Regions from separate parts of the Actinopolyspora sabaoui genome, predicted to be linked through region 2. Evidence: riboswitches for the same ligand, from Rfam matches in the RefSeq annotation. Region 2 holds a riboswitch; each other region holds the start of a gene.
What was found. Region 2 has a riboswitch for thiamine pyrophosphate ahead of ACOQFL_RS13505 (thiamine ABC transporter substrate-binding protein). Riboswitches for the same ligand answer to the same signal wherever they lie in the genome.
Positions count from the first base shown of each region.

Region 1: it holds a riboswitch for thiamine pyrophosphate, as region 2 does, so the genes downstream of both, thiD (bifunctional hydroxymethylpyrimidine kinase/phosphomethylpyrimidine kinase) here and ACOQFL_RS13505 (thiamine ABC transporter substrate-binding protein) in region 2, are expected to answer to the same signal.
Region 3: it holds a riboswitch for thiamine pyrophosphate, as region 2 does, so the genes downstream of both, thiO (glycine oxidase ThiO) here and ACOQFL_RS13505 (thiamine ABC transporter substrate-binding protein) in region 2, are expected to answer to the same signal.

Region 1 covers NZ_JBMIHH010000005.1:249,603-254,664, forward strand. Annotated here, with positions in the region: gene ACOQFL_RS11160 (AMP-binding protein) at 1-120, opposite strand, end outside; gene ACOQFL_RS11165 (hypothetical protein) at 410-814, shown strand; gene ACOQFL_RS11170 (hypothetical protein) at 923-1,663, opposite strand; gene ACOQFL_RS11175 (biotin/lipoyl attachment domain-containing protein) at 1,983-2,225, shown strand; TPP riboswitch at 2,319-2,417, shown strand; gene thiD (bifunctional hydroxymethylpyrimidine kinase/phosphomethylpyrimidine kinase) at 2,550-3,371, shown strand; gene tenA (thiaminase II) at 3,547-4,272, shown strand; gene ACOQFL_RS11190 (polysaccharide pyruvyl transferase family protein) at 4,608-5,062, opposite strand, start outside.
Region 2 covers NZ_JBMIHH010000006.1:239,334-244,395, reverse strand. Annotated here, with positions in the region: gene ACOQFL_RS13520 (adenosylmethionine--8-amino-7-oxononanoate transaminase) at 1-721, shown strand, start outside; gene bioD (dethiobiotin synthase) at 736-1,440, shown strand; gene ACOQFL_RS13510 (FAD-dependent oxidoreductase) at 1,582-2,544, shown strand; TPP riboswitch at 2,664-2,773, shown strand; gene ACOQFL_RS13505 (thiamine ABC transporter substrate-binding protein) at 2,808-3,863, shown strand; gene ACOQFL_RS13500 (ABC transporter permease) at 3,941-5,062, shown strand, end outside.
Region 3 covers NZ_JBMIHH010000009.1:143,415-148,476, forward strand. Annotated here, with positions in the region: gene ACOQFL_RS17550 (hypothetical protein) at 1-42, shown strand, start outside; gene ACOQFL_RS17555 (DUF3558 family protein) at 39-566, shown strand; gene thiE (thiamine phosphate synthase) at 594-1,268, opposite strand; TPP riboswitch at 1,407-1,513, shown strand; gene thiO (glycine oxidase ThiO) at 1,504-2,619, shown strand; gene thiS (sulfur carrier protein ThiS) at 2,616-2,816, shown strand; gene ACOQFL_RS17575 (thiazole synthase) at 2,819-3,583, shown strand; gene ACOQFL_RS17580 (FUSC family protein) at 3,704-5,062, opposite strand, start outside.

The DNA of each region.
Region 1 (5,062 bases), on a different contig from region 2:
CTCGTCGATCACGGCAGGGCGGTCGGGGTGGCGTATCGCGCCCACCGTGTACCCGAGCGGAATCGCGATCCCCCAACGTCGGTAGGCCATCGCGATCCGCAGCAGCCTGTCCGGCCGCATCGGGCGGACGACACCCTGTCTTATCAGGGTAAGGGCGTCGAGCAGTACCGGTGCCCGTCGTGCGAACCATCGGGCTACAGCGCCCTGTTCGGCTCGCTCGACTCGGCGTTTACCGGTTGCTCTCGGCAACGGGCTCCGCGACCGGCTCTCAGGGGTCCGCTCACTCGTCACGCGACACCTCACAACTCTATCTACTCGTGAGTAGATAATGCCTTGTGTGGCGCTCGCAAGGAAGGGGAGAGGCGTCAGGAATGTCCAGATCTCCGAATCGGCTGGCACACTCAGCGGGGTGAGCGGTTACGACGCGCGGCTGTGGCGAGTGCTCGACCGGGCCCTGCTGATCCTGGCTGTGGGAACGCTGGGCCTGCTGATCGGGCTCGGCGACTCGCCGGAACGAGTCGACTCGGCCCTCGGGCTGCTGATCCTGGCGGCGGCTGTGCTGCCGATCGCGGTGACCGTGGGCCGACTTCCCTCCCACGCACGCGCGAGACTTCGCGAACTCCCGCGTCGCCGTCGGTTGTTGACGGTCACCGCGTTCCTGGCGGCATGTGCGGCGATGTGCATCGCGCTCTGGACTCTCCACAACGCCCTCACGCCCGGGACACTCGCACCACTGGCGCTGGCGGTTCCGGCGCTCGCTCTCGCCGGGCTCGCCACCCTCGGTGTTCGGGTCACCGGCGGGCGGGGTCGTTGAGAGCTTCGGACAACTCGCCACGACCGGAACGGGCTGGTCGTGGCACGAGGCCCGATTCCTCGGCGCGCTCCGGTCGCTCCCGGGAGCCGCCGGAAGAACGGGTGATGGTCAGACCGACCGAACGACCAGACCTTCCCGCTCGCAAACGAAATCCAGCGAGCCCTCGAACTCCGCGATCGGCATCTCGTCGCGGATCAAGCGATGTGGCCCACCGTGCGTCTCCAGACTCAACCGGTCCGCGGTGAAGTGCTGCTCGGAGTAGTCCGGCCCCTCGATGCGGACGTCCAGTTGCCCCTCGTGCAGCGTGATCGTGACCTGCCCACCGGGAATGGACAGCGGCTCACCGCCGCGGTTGAGCGTGATGCTGCCTTCCGTCGCGTTCTCCGGAAGCACCACGACCCTGCTCAGCGCGGCGTCCCTGCGGGAGTCCTGCCGGTTCATCGCGATCACGTCGCGCCGCAGGCTCTCGCCCGGCTCGCCCTCCTCCGGGCGCGGCGCCAGCAGTGCCGCCCGTTCCTTCGCGGCCAGCCGGTAGGGCTGCCAGGAACCCGTGCCCACCAGGTTGATCACCGAGTCCACACTGCTGTCGGCGAGCAGTTCCTCGCTGTCCGGCGCCGGGGTGATCTCGGTGGCTCGCACCCCACGCTCGTCGAGCAGCTGCCGCAGCGCTCGGGCACGCTCCCGCGCCTTGCGGTCGAAACCACGGTTGATCGCGACCGTGGTGGAGCCACTCGCGGTTTCGGCTGCCGCCTCGGCGAGTCCCGCCAGCGGTTCCCAGACCGCGGCCGGGTCCTGCTCCGGGTTCTGCCCGGCGTGCGTGCTGCTGAGTACTTCGGTAGTGCTGTTCATTGCCCCAACTCTAGTCCGCCGTCGTGCGTGGCCTCACGATCCCGGAGTGCTGTGCGGCATCCGCGGCCCTCGGTGTGACATAACTCGCCGGAGGCCGTTCCATGATGTGGTGCCCGGCCGGTTCCCCCGTGGCGTCCGGATCCGAGTAGTGCGGCGGTCGCTCCCACCGTGCCCCGCGTTCCGCGAAAGGTGTCCGTACAGTGTTGCGTCCGGGACTGTGTGTTTTGGAGGCTGCACCTTTCGAAGGTACCCGCCGTCCGGTCTGGCAGCGACCGGACGACGAACACGCCTCATGTTGGCCGCGAGTCGGAGGCAGCGGATGACGGAGTTGCTGTACTGCGCCGAACAGCCGGAGGGTCGTATGCCGGAAACCGCCAGTGGCGTACTGGTCCGGTGGTTGGCGGCGGACGGCAGCCGGGTGAGGGCTGGGCAGCCGTTGGCGGAAGTACGTGCCGCGGGCAGGAGTGACCGGGTGCACTCCCTGGCTACCGGAACGCTGCGCCAACAGGTGCGGCAGGGTGAGGCGTTGCTGCCGGGGTTTCCGGTCGGCCTGATCGAGTAGCGGCCTTGGACGGACGCGGCGTTGTGCCGTTCGGCGTTGACCGCCGCTGCTATCTTGAGGTTCGCCGGAGTGGTGACGAACGAACCCTCTCCGGCCAGTGACGCGGGGTGCCCGGCCGTTCGGTCGGGCTGAGAGAGACCCGTCGAACCTGAACTAGTTCGCACTAGCGGAGGGACGTCGCGGTGTTGCCGGCTCGTACGTGTGCCGTCATGCCCGGTTGCCGGGTGGTTCCAGCTGTTCCGGGGCCGGTGTGCGGTCGCTCCGGACGAGCCACGTACGCCGTCGCCACGCCCCCGTGCGCGTCCAGCCGTGAGAGGGGCAGCAGTGATTCCGAACGTGCTCACGATCGCCGGTACCGATCCCAGTGGGGGAGCGGGTATTCAGGCCGATCTGAAGACTTTCTCCGCCCACGGCACCTACGGTATGGCGGTGACCACGGCGCTCGTGGCCCAGACCACCACGGGAGTCTCCTCGGTGAGGGAGATCCCCTCGGACTTCGTGGCCGATCAGCTACGGACCCTGTTCGACGACGTGCGGGTCGACGCGGTCAAGATCGGGATGCTCTCGGACACGGAGATCATCCGAACCGTCGCGAGGGTGTTGTCCGAGTACTCGGCACGCGAGATCGTGCTGGATCCGGTAATGGTCGCCAAGAGCGGAGACCGGCTGCTTGCCGCCGACGCGGTCCGCGCGTTGCGGGACGAGTTGCTGCCCCGCGTTGACCTGATCACACCCAATCTGCCCGAAGCCGCGGATCTGCTCGGTACGTCGGAGCCCACCGGTACCGATGGAATGGCCACTCAGGCCGAACGGCTGTCCGGGCTGGGAGTCGAGCGGGTGCTGCTGAAGGGCGGTCACCTGGGGGGCGAGTCCAGCGTGGACGTGCTGCGCACCGCGAGCGGTGTCGAGATGTTGGCGCACGAGCGCGTGGTGACCAAGAACGACCACGGCACGGGGTGCACCCTCTCGGCCGCCACGGCGGCACTGCGGGCCCTGGGGCGGGACTGGCCCACCGCCGTGCGCGAGGCCAAGGAGTACCTCACCGGTGCGCTGCGCGCCGCCGACCTGCTCGACGTCGGACAGGGCCACGGCCCGGTGCACCACTTCTACCGCTGGTGGCCTGCTGCGAGCACGCCGCCCAGCTGATCACTCCGTCCATGACGTCGAAGCACACCATCCGCGAAGGTCCCGGCCTGCCACCGCCGTCTCCTCGGTGGGCCCGCCTCGAAGGGATCGCTCCCGAGGCCCAAGAGGGGAACACGGCCCACGAGGGGAAGACCTCGCAAACCGCCCCGACGAACCGCCGAAGCGGAGGAAAGACATGAGTTACCGCCTTCCCGACCCAGTACCCGGCGGTTTCTGCGCCGAAGCCTGGTCCTACACCGCCGAACTGCAACGTGCGATCGTGCACCACCCGTTCAACACGGCACTGGCCGACGGCAGCCTGCCACGGGACCGGTTCGCGTTCTACATCGTGCAGGACTCGCGCTACCTGTTCGGCTTCGCGCAGGCACTGGCCGCCGCCGCGAGTCGGGCCGACGATCCCGCCGATGCGGCTTTCCTGGCAGGCAGCGCGCACGGAGCGTTGGCCGAGGAGCGCAAACTGCACGCCGGTTACATCGAACAGCTCGGTCTCACCGAGGAGGAGATGTCGGGGATCCAGACCTCACCGACCTGTCTGGCCTACACCTCCTACCTGCGTGCCACCGCGCTGAGCGAGCCCTACCCGGTGCTGGTCGCCGCCCTGTTGCCCTGCTTCTGGGTGTACCAGCACGTGGGCAGCACGATTCTGGAGAGCACCGGAACGACGGCCGGGCACCCCTATGGTCGGTGGATCGCCACCTATGCGGACGAGGAGTTCGCCAACGCGGTACTCGGTGCCAGGGAACTCACCGACAGGCTCGCCGCGGGAACCGACGAGAACACGCGGCGCCGCATGCTCACGGCCTTCGTGCGGTGCAGCGAGTACGAATGGTTGTTCTGGAACAGCGCGTGGGAGACCGAGAGCTGGCCCACCGCGGCCTGGCTCCCCGCACCGCACGAGTGACGCGCGCACCGGAGTTCGTCCCCGGTCGACTCCTCGCTCGGTGTGTGCCTTCGGCGCGGTGAGCGTCGAAACGATCACTTCAACGGCGAGGTCCGCTCGGGAGGCTCCCGGCTTCGGAGCGGTGTCAATTTCCCGCGAAATCGCCGGGCCGCCAGCACCGACGAGTAGCCGCACTCCGACCGCGCCGGCAGTCGGCACCGCCGCGGGTTCTCCGGGGAGTGCCTCGCGAGGACGGCCCCGACGTTGTGTAGGTCGCTACCCGATGTCGGGGCACCCGCAGCGAGGCGCCCCCGGAGGTTCCGCCAAGTGAGTAGCTACGGAGACCGGTCAGGGCTCTACTGGGAGTAGATTTTGGCGGCGAGTTCGGCCTTGGCCGAGCGAAGCGAGTCCAGCGTGCCGAGATCGAATCCACCGGCGGGCTCCTTGGCTACCGAGATGCTCAGATCCGTGTTCAGCGACCACCCGGACCCGCTCGCGATCAGTGAACCGTGTTTGCCGGTGTAGTAGTCGGCGTCGATCGCCAGTGCGGTTCCGGCCGCTCCGCTCGCCGCGGCGACCAGGTGGGTGTGGAACCGGGTGGACAACCACCGCTGTTCGGCGTTGGCGGGCAGGCCCGAATTCATGATCTCGGAGAACGGGTAGAAACGGGCCCCGGGTAACTCGTGTTTCAGCAGGGTGTAGATCTCGCGATCCACCAGCGGCATCCCCTCCACGAATCCGATGCGTTCGGAGGGGGTTTTCCAGTGCCGCAGGGTCTCGAGTACGAAACCGGCCAGCGCGGCCCGGCTCA
Region 2 (5,062 bases):
GGTCGAACGCGACTACCTCGAACACTTCGAGGAGCTGCTGCGGCGCCACCACGAGGAACTGGCCGCCGTCGTGATCGAACCGATCGTGCAGGGTGCGGGTGGCATGCGGTTCCACTCGCCCGAGTACCCGCGCGCGTTGCGCGAGTTGGCCGACCGCTACGAGGTGCTGCTCGTCTTCGACGAGATCGCCACCGGCTTCGGGCGGACCGGTGAGCTGTTCGCCGCCGACCACTCCGGGGTGTCACCGGACGTGATGTGTCTGGGAAAGGCGCTCACCGGCGGTTACCTGAGCATGGCCGCGACGTTGTGCGCCGGCCACGTCGCCGAGGGCATAACGCGGGGTTCGGTGCCCGTGTTGGCGCACGGCCCCACTTTCATGGGCAACCCCCTCGCTGCCGCGGTGGCCCGCGCCTCGTTGCGGGCACTGCTGGAACGGGACTGGCGCGGTGAGATCGGTGCGATCGAGTCCGGACTGTGGGCCGGGCTGTCCCCGCTTCGGGAGCTGCCCGGGGTGCGTGATGTGCGGGTGCTCGGAGCGATCGGTGTCGTACAGCTCGATCACGAGGTGGACACCACCGCCGCGAGTCGTGCGGCGGTCGAGCGCGGGGTGTGGCTGCGTCCGTTCCGCGACCTGATCTACACCATGCCGCCCTACGTGATCGGTCCCGAGGACCTGGCCACGGTGACCGAGGCCGTTCGTGCGGCCGCGGCGGCGGGGTGAGCACGGTGGGCGGGATTCTTTTCGTGACCGGGACCGACACCGGCGTCGGCAAGACAGTGGTCACTGCCGCGCTGGCCGCGACCGCTTCCGGCTCGGTGGCGGTGCTCAAACCCGCGCAGACCGGAACCGTGGGCGACGGCGAGGGTGACGCCGCGGCGATCGGGCGAATGACCGGTGGGGTCGAGCGAACCACGGGTGAAATCACCACTTCGGAACTCGCGCGGCACCGCGACCCGTTGGCACCCGCCGCGGCGGCGCGCCGCGACGGGATTTCGCCGGTCACACCGGGACGGATCGTCGCGGCGGTCGCACGATTGGTCGCCACGCACGATCTCGTGCTGGTGGAAGGGGCCGGTGGGTTGCTGGTTCCCTACGACGACCACGGCGGCACACTCGCCGACGCGGCGGGCGCACTGGCCGCGCCGGTGCTGGTGGTGTGCCCGGCAGGACTGGGTGCGCTGAACGCGAGTGCGCTGACCGTGCGGGAACTGCGGCACCGCGGGTTGGACTGTCCCGGGCTCGTGATCGGAAGTCGACCGAGCGATCCCGATCTCGCGGCGCGCTGCAACGCGGTCGACCTTCCCGCCGTGACCGGAGTTCCGCTGCTCGGAGCGCTGCCCGAGGGGGCCGGGCTACTGCGGGGTGCCGAGTTCCGCGCCGTCGCGGCAGCGGGGCTGGCGCCCGCACTCGGTGGGGAGTGGGCCGGGGTCGGACAGTGATTCCTCCCGAGTGCGGGGCACTTCCCACGGGCGAACCACGACACCTCCCTTCGCCGGGCTCGTATGTGCCCCGGGCGAGCATCGGTGTCGGTGCCTCCGAAGAAGGTGTCCCGAGTACTCGTCCGGTGTTACCGTCACTTCGTGACTGGTCGATCCTCGGACGTGTTGGTCATCGGCGCCGGTGTTTCGGGACTTACCACGGCCGTGTTGCTCGCCGAGCGCGGCTGTCACGTGCGTATCAGAACCATCGAGTATCCCGACGAGACCACCTCGGCGGTGGCCGGGGCGATATGGGGACCGATCTCGTTGGGGCCCCGGGAGCGCGCCGTCGGGTGGGCGCGACGCTCCCACGGGCTGTTCCTGGAGCTGGCGGGCGATCCGAGCACGGGAGTGCATCTGGCCCTCGGCACGGTGGCCAGCCGTGAGCCGATCGCCGCGAAGCGGCCCGAGGAGACCCGACTGATGACGGATCTTCGTGCCTGCGAGCCGGGCGAACTGCCGCACGGGTTCTCGGCCGGTGCGCGGGCCACACTGCCGTTGATCGACATGCCCCGCTATCTGGACTACCTCACCCGCCGGTTCCGTGCGGCCGGTGGTGAGCTGCTCCGCAGCCCGGTTTCCAGCCTCTCGGACGCCGCCGGGGAGAGCCGGACCGTGGTCAACTGCACCGGGGTGGGAGCTCGGGAGCTGGTCGGCGACCCCGGTGTGCTGCCCGTGCTCGGGCAGCACGTGGTCGTGGAGAATCCGGGTATCGAGGAGTACTTCGTCGAGCTCTCCGAGAGCGGCCGGTGGGCCAGTTACATGCCGCACGGTGACCGGTTGGTGCTCGGCGGTGTCGCGGTGCCGCACGCCTGGGACCGCGTTCCGGACAGGGAGGTCACGACGGGAATTCTGCGCCGTTGCGCCGAGATCCGGCCCGAGCTGCGCGACGCGCCCGTCCGGGAGGAGATCGTCGGCCTGCGCCCCCGGAGCGAAAGCGTACGGCTGAAGGTGGAGCACTACGAAGGCGCCCGCATCGTGCACAACTACGGCCACGGCGGCGACGGGGTGGCGGTCTCCTGGGGGTGCGCGCACGAAGCGGCCGAGCTGGCCACGAGCGAATAGCGGTGCGGCTGCCCACGGGAAGTTCCGCGGGATGAGTCGCCGGCAAGATTGGGCCGACGAAGCCCGACCGGAATGAATCACTCTCGGGTCCGGTCGGGATTGTGGGATGCAGTAGACTTCCGGTTCGCCACGGGAGTCCAGTGCGCTGGGCTGAGAGGAGGACACGGGGTCCTCGACCGTCCTACTTGAACCGGGTAATGCCGGCGCAGGGAGGCGTGCGATCAGCTCGGTGTCGCACTCGTGGTGTGACCACGGGAGGATCGTTGAGACGCAGTATCGCACGTCGAACGCGTGCCGCGCTGGCAGTGGCAGTCACATTACTGGTGGCCGGTTGCTCACTCATGGGCACCGGCCGTGACTCGCAGCGCCCTACAGTGACGCTGGTCACGCACGATTCGTTCGTGATCAGTGATGAATTACGGAACAGCTTCCAACAGGATTCCGGCTATCGCCTCCGGATTCTGCGAAAGGGAGACGCTGGCGAACTCACCAACGAGCTGGTGCTCACCAAGGACGCCCCGATCGGCGACGTCGCCTTCGGTGTCGATTCCACGTATCTCTCACGCGCCGTCGACAACGGAGTGTTCGCCTCCTATCGCCCCGAGGGCGCTGAGCACATCTCGATCAAGTACGCCTACGGCGCCAACGACAGCCCGATACCCGTCGACGCGGGCGACGTCTGCGTCAACATCGATCTGCGCTGGTTCGAGCAGCACGCCCTGGAGCCGCCCGCCGAACTCGCGGATCTGGCCGAGCCGCGCTACGCGGGCCTGTTCGCCGTTCCCGATCCGGCTACCTCCTCGCCCGGGCTCGCCTTCCTGCTCAACACCGTCGCCACGTTCGGCGAGCAGGGGTGGCAGAACTACTGGCGACAACTGCTGGACAACGACGTTCGCATCTCCTCGGGCTGGCAGCAGGCCTACAAGCAGGACTTCTCCGGCTCGTCCGGCGGCGGATCCCGGCCGATCGTGCTGTCCTACGCCTCCTCACCCGCCGCCGAGGTCGACCAGAACGGACAACCGCGCACCAAGGCACTTCTGGGAACGTGCTACCGCCAGGTCGAGTACGCCGGTGTCATCGACGGGACCACGAACCTCAAGAAAGCACGGGAGCTGATGGACTTCCTGCTCTCGTGGAAGTTCCAGCGTCGGTTGCCCGAGCAGATGTACGTCTATCCGGTGCTCACGGGGGTTGAGCTGCCGGAGAGCTGGCAGGACGTCGCCCCGCGGCCGTCCGAGTCCACCGAGATGAAGCCGCAGCGGGTGGAACGCAACCGCGCCGAGTGGATACGCCAGTGGCGGTCCCTGACGAACCGGTGACGGCCGACGGGGAGTCGGGAAGCCGGGCAACGGCGAACGGTGCCTCATTGAACGGTGCCTCATTGAACGGTGCCTCATTGAACAGGGCCAGGGCCGACGGCACTCCGGTTTCCCGTGCACGTCCGCGCGGGCACGCCGCGTTCATCACAGTGGGCGCGGCGCTGGTGCTCGGCTTTCTCGGTGTGTTCTTCGCGTGGCCGGTGGCAGCCATCCTGCGCCTCGGACTGAGCTCGGGCCTCGACGAGGTGCTGACCGCTCCGGAAACCTGGCGGATCGTCGCCTTCACCCTCGGCCAGGCGGCGGCCTCCACCCTGCTGGCGGTCGCTGCGGGAATGCCGCTGGCCTACCTGCTCGCTCGGGTGCCCGTGCCGGGAAAGGCACTGCTGCGAGCCCTGATCACCGTCCCGTTCGTACTGCCCACCCTGGTGGTGGGGATGGCCTTTCGCGCCCTGCTCGGCACCGCCGAGCCGAACGCGTGGGCGATCGTATCGGCCAACGCGTTCTTCAACATCGCCGTCGTCGCCCGGACCGTCAGCGGGCTGTGGACCCAGCTCGACCCGAGAGCGACCGACGCGGCCCGCAGTCTCGGGGCCGGACCGTTCCGTGCTTTCCGCACCGTGACGCTACCCGCGTTGCGCCCCGCACTCTGGTCGGCCGCGGCGGTGGTCTTCCTGTTCTGCTCCACCAGCTTCGGCGTGGTCCTGGTACTGGGCGGCGGACGCTACCGGACGCTGGAAACGGAAATCTACCTGCGCACCGTGCGACTGCTCGACCTGTCCGGTGCGGCCGCGCTGTCGTTGCTGCAGTTCGCGGCGGTGCTGGCCGCGCTGGCCGTAGCCGCGATCGCCCGGGGACGCAGGGAGAACGCGCTCGCACCGCACCGGTCACGAGCCGCCGCACGACGCCCGAGCGGTCTCGAGTGGATACCGGTGGGCTGCGCGGTCGTCGTGCTCGGCGCGCTGACCGCTCCGATCATCGCCCTGCTCGTGCGTTCGGTGAACTCGCGCGGCGGTTGGAGTCTGGCAGGCTACCGGGCGTTGTCCGGCACCGGCGGAGTACTGGACGTCTCGGGATGGCAGGCCGCGTGGAACTCGCTGCGTGCCGCCACCGACGCCACGTGGATGTCGTTGCTGCTCGGAGTGCTCGCCTGCCTGGTGCTGACGAGTCTGCGCAGTCGGTGGGCGGCGGAACTCATGGAC
Region 3 (5,062 bases), on a different contig from region 2:
CAGGCGAAAGTAGCCGAGCTGAAGGTGCGGTACTACGGATGAGCGCTCGTTTGGTGCGGTTCATAACCGCGATTTTGGTGCTGTTCGCCCTGGCGACGGCGTGTGGCTCTTCGGATAGACCGCGCGAGTTGTCGTTGGACGATGTGCGACCGTGTGATCTGATTCCGCGGACAAAACTACGTGATCTTCAAGTGAAGGCGCCGCCGCAACCGGTTTCGGTCGTGGAAGGTTCGGACGAGGAAGGTACGAGTTGTCAGTACTCGCCCAAGTACGGGGGGACCGTGACCGTCGCCGTCGTAACGAATCACGGAATAGACCGGTGGACCAACGGGTCCATGGCGTCGTCCAGGGCGGTCGATCTGCCTCGGGTGCGGGGCTATCGTGTGATCAGACTCGAGTACGGCGAATCCGCGAGCGGGCCGCACGAGAGCTGCACAACGTACGTCGACGTGGCGAGTGGCCAGTCACTGAAAGTACACGTGAGTGAGAACTCGACGGATGACCCACCCACGTGTGAGACGGCACGTCGATTCACGAGGTCTGCGATTCGGTCACTCGCCGGTTGACGTGGCAGCCTTGGCGCCCGCTGATAGCTAGCTCACCAGGCGTGAGCGGAGCCGTGCGGCGGCTTCTCGGGGGTTCTCCGCCTCGGTGATCGCGCGGACCACCACCACGCGTTCGGCGCCCGCTGCCATGACCTCGTCCAGATTTTCCGGGCCGATACCGCCGATAGCGAACCATGGCCTGCCGTGGCCGTGGTGCTCGGCGGCGTGGCTCACCAGCTCGATGCCCGCCGCTTCGCGGCCGGGTTTCGTGGGGGTGGTCCACACCGGGCCGGTGCAGAAGTAGTCCACCCCGCGCTCGGTGGCCGCCGAGTCCGCCTGCACCACGTCGTGCGTGGAGCGGCCGATGATCATCTGATCGCCGACGATGCCGCGAGCGGTCTCCACCGGTAGGTCGTCCTGCCCCAGATGCAGCACGTCCGCGTCGACGGCCAGCGCGATGTCCGCGCGGTCGTTGACCGCCAGCAAAGCGTCGTGCCGGACGCAGGAATCGGCCAGCACCCGCAACGCCTCGAGCTCCTCGCGGGCCTCCAGCGGAGCGCCGGACTCGTCCTTGTCCCGCAGCTGGATGATGTCCACACCGCCCGCCAGTGCCTCGTCCACGAACTCGGCGAGATCACCGCGTTCCCGGCGCGCGTCGGTGCACAAGTACAGCCGCGACTGATCCAGCCGGGCGCGCATTCCGTAGCCGTCCATTCCGGGCATGCGTCCAGGGTAGGTCACGCGGTGGGCGGTGGCGCCAGTCACATTCCCCAGCGGGTCGCGTGGTGGTTCTCCCGAGGGTGACCGGTGGCTCCTCGGGTGCTACCTGACGCGGACGGAGTTCATCACCTAAGCTGTGCGATGGGTACCCGCGGGAGTCCGGCCGAACGGACTGAGAGGGGGCTGAAGCCCCGACCGCCGAACCTGATCCGGATCATGCCGGCGCAGGGAGCGAGCATTGACCGACGAACGACATCACGACATCGCCCTGGTGGGCGGCGGTGTGATCGGGCTGTCCTGTGCGTGGCGGCTGGCCACGCTGGGCTGCCGGGTACGACTGGTCGACCCGGAACCGGCGAGCGGCGCTTCGCACGTCGCCGGCGGGATGCTGGCGCCGCTGGCCGAGACCTGGTTCGGTGAGGAGGAGCTGCTCGAACTGGGAGCGGCCTCATTGCGCCGCTGGCCGGACTTCGCCGCCGAACTTTCCCGCGCCGCCGACGCGCCCTCCGGGCTCGGCGAGCGGGGCACGCTCGTCGTCGGGGCCGACAGCGCCGACCGCGAGCAGCTGCACGAGGTCGCCGAGCACCTGGCCAAGCTGGGCCGGACGGTGACCAGGCACTCCGGCAGGGCGTTGCGCAGGTTGGAACCCTCGCTGGCTCCCGCCGTGCAAGGCGGGCTGGAAGTGCCGGGCGATCTCTCGGTCGACAACCGCACCACGCTCGACGCACTGCGCGAGGCCGCGCGGCGGGCCGGGGTCGAGTTCCACACCGAAACGGCGCACCGCGTCCGTCCCGGTGTGGTGGAGCTGCCCGATTCCGAGTTGCGCTGCGACGTGGTGGTGATCGCGGCGGGCAGCAACTCCGGGCAACTGCACGAGGACCTGGCCGAGCTGGTCCGCCCCGTCAAGGGCGAGATCCTGCGGTTGCGGCGCAGGAGCACCGCGCTGCCACCACCCGAGCACACCATTAGGGGACCGGTGCACGGCAGGCCGGTCTACCTGGTGCCGCGCCCGGACGGCCTGGTCGTGGGGGCCACGCAGTACGAGAACGGATTCGACACGCGGGTAACCGTGGGCGGGGTGCGCGACCTGATCGGCGACGCCGAGCGAGTGGTGGCCGGACTCGGGGAGTACGAACTGGCCGAGGCCACGGCGGGGTTGCGTCCCGGCACGCCGGACAACCTGCCGCTGATCGGCTGGCTGGAACCCGGGGTGTTCGTCGCCACCGGGCACCACCGCAACGGATTCCTGCACGCACCGATCACAGCCGACGCGGTCACCGCGCTGCTGCGGGGCGGCCACGTGCCCACTGAGACCGAACCCGCCGACCCGAAGCGAAGTGGAGTTCGACGATGAACGTCACGATCAACGGAGAGCGCTACGAGTTCGAGCAGGGCGCGACCCTCGCCGACGCGTTGGAACGTTTCCGGAGCCCGGCCCGCGGGGTGGCCGTGGCGCTGGACGGCGCCGTGGTTCCCCGCGACCGCTGGCAGGAGACCGAACTCGGCACGGCCGCGACGGTGGAGATCGTCACCGCCGTGCAAGGAGGATGAGCATGGACGATCCGCTGGTCATAGCCGGACACGAATTCGGTTCGCGATTGATCACCGGTACAGGGGGCGCGGCCAGCCTGACCGCGCTGGAGCAGGCGCTGATCGCCTCCGGTACGGAGCTGACCACCGTGGCGATGCGCCGCGCCGACGCCGGTGGGACCACCGGGGTGTTCGATCTGCTGCATCGGCTCGGTATCGCTCCGTTGCCCAACACCGCCGGGTGTCGCAGCGCGGCCGAGGCGGTGCTCACCGCGCAGCTGGCACGCGAGGCCCTGGGCACGAACTGGATCAAGCTGGAAGTAGTGATCGACGAGGACACGCTGCTGCCCGATCCGGTGGAACTGACCGACGCCGCCGAGCAGCTGATCGAGCAGGGCTTCGTGGTGCTCGCCTACACCAACGACGATCCCGCGCTCGCCACCCGGCTGGAACAGCTCGGCTGCGCGGCGGTGATGCCGCTGGGCTCGCCGATCGGTACGGGGCTGGGCATCCGCAACCCGCACAACATCGAGATGATCTGCTCCCGCGCTTCGGTGCCGATCGTGCTCGACGCGGGGATCGGCACCGCCTCGGACGCGGCGCTCGCCATGGAGCTGGGCTGCGACGCGGTGCTGCTGGCCTCGGCCGTCACCCGTGCGCACGATCCGGAGCGGATGGCCGCCGCGATGCGCTCCGGGGTGGAGGCGGGGCGGCTGGCCGCCCAGGCGGGTCGGATTCCGCGTCGCTACTGGGCCGAGGCATCCAGCCCCGGCAGGCCGATGGGGTGACGGTGGAGGCCGGACATCCGGGTGATCGACTCGCTCGAGTCGCGCACCAGGCCGTCCGGCCGATGCGGATCGTAGAAGTGTCCGTCCCCGGCGACCTCCGGGACGGCTGGAGTCAGCCGTTCACCGGATCCGCAACCGCTCCGGGCGCACGAACGAGATGGTGTAGCTCTTCCACGGATCGTTGTAGCCGAACGTCTCGTCGATCGCGGCCCTGGCGTGCAGCGCGTTCTCCAGCAGGGAACTCGCCAGCAGCTCGGTCGCGGGTGCCTGCCCCGACGGGATGTCGGGTATCCGCGCCGTGGTGTTGCCGCCGAGCAGATCGTCGACCGCGCTCAGCGCCGGCACCGCCAGCGCCCGCTCGGAGTCGGGCCGGAAAGCCAGCGTAGCCAGGTCCTGCCGCAGCGCGTCCAGCGCCACCGCCGCCTCCCTGCTGCTGCGCTCGGCTTCCTCCTCCACCGTGTCGGAACCGTCCAGTTTGGCCGGTAGGCCGAGCAGGTCCTGGGTGCGCCGCAGCGCGAGCACGTGCGCCGCTCGCAACGGTTCCCGCAGATCGGCACCGCGACCGGCCGCGCGGACACTACGCAGCAGTTCCGAGACCGACCACACTGTGGCGCGCACCGTCCCCCGCACGTCCGGCACCAGGCTGCCGGGCAGCACCAGGTAGCTCACGAATCCCACGCTGAGCGCGATCGCGGCACCGATCGCCGTGTTGGCCGCGAAGCTGATCGTCGCGTTGACCAGCGAACGCTCGTCCAACTCCACGATCCGGGCGAGCACGGTGATGGCGATCAGCGCCCCCAACAGCACGCGGTAGTCGTTGCGCAGCCGCTCCACCCGCAGCAGCATCGCCGCTGTGAACACCGGTATCAGCAGCGTGGCGTAGGGCAGCAGCACGATCACCACGGCCAGCACTATCACCCCCAGCACCGCGCCTCCGGTGCGTTCCAGCGCCCCGTTCATGCTGTCCCGCGCCGCCGGCTGCAGCACCACGTACAGGCTCAGCAGCAGGGTGGAGGCGGAAGGGTCCCGCAGCAGCAGCACGATCACCATGCCCACCGCCACGGCCAGGGTGCAGCGCAGCGCGTGCCGGAACAGTGAGGACCGCAACGACAGATGCGCCCGCACCGCCCCCACGGCTTGCTGCCTGCGGCCACCACGCGCCGCCGGAGTGACCACCGTGTGGTCCCGCTGCAGCACCGCGCGGCGCACCCGGTCGAAACCCTCGTTGATGCCGCGCACCGCGTCCGGCACCTGCCGGTTCGCCGCCCCTTCCAGCACCTCTGGCCGTGTGCGGGCCAGCCCGTTCAGACCGGTGCAGACCCGCGAGCGGACCGCCACCGCCAGCTCGGCCGCGATCTCGTCGGCCCGCGCGGCGATGCGGTACAGCCATTCCCGCTGCTCGCCGTGCGATTGTTGGGCCTGCGCCAGCAGTACCTCGCGAGCTGCCCGGAACCGGGCGGCACCCGCCAGCACCTGTCC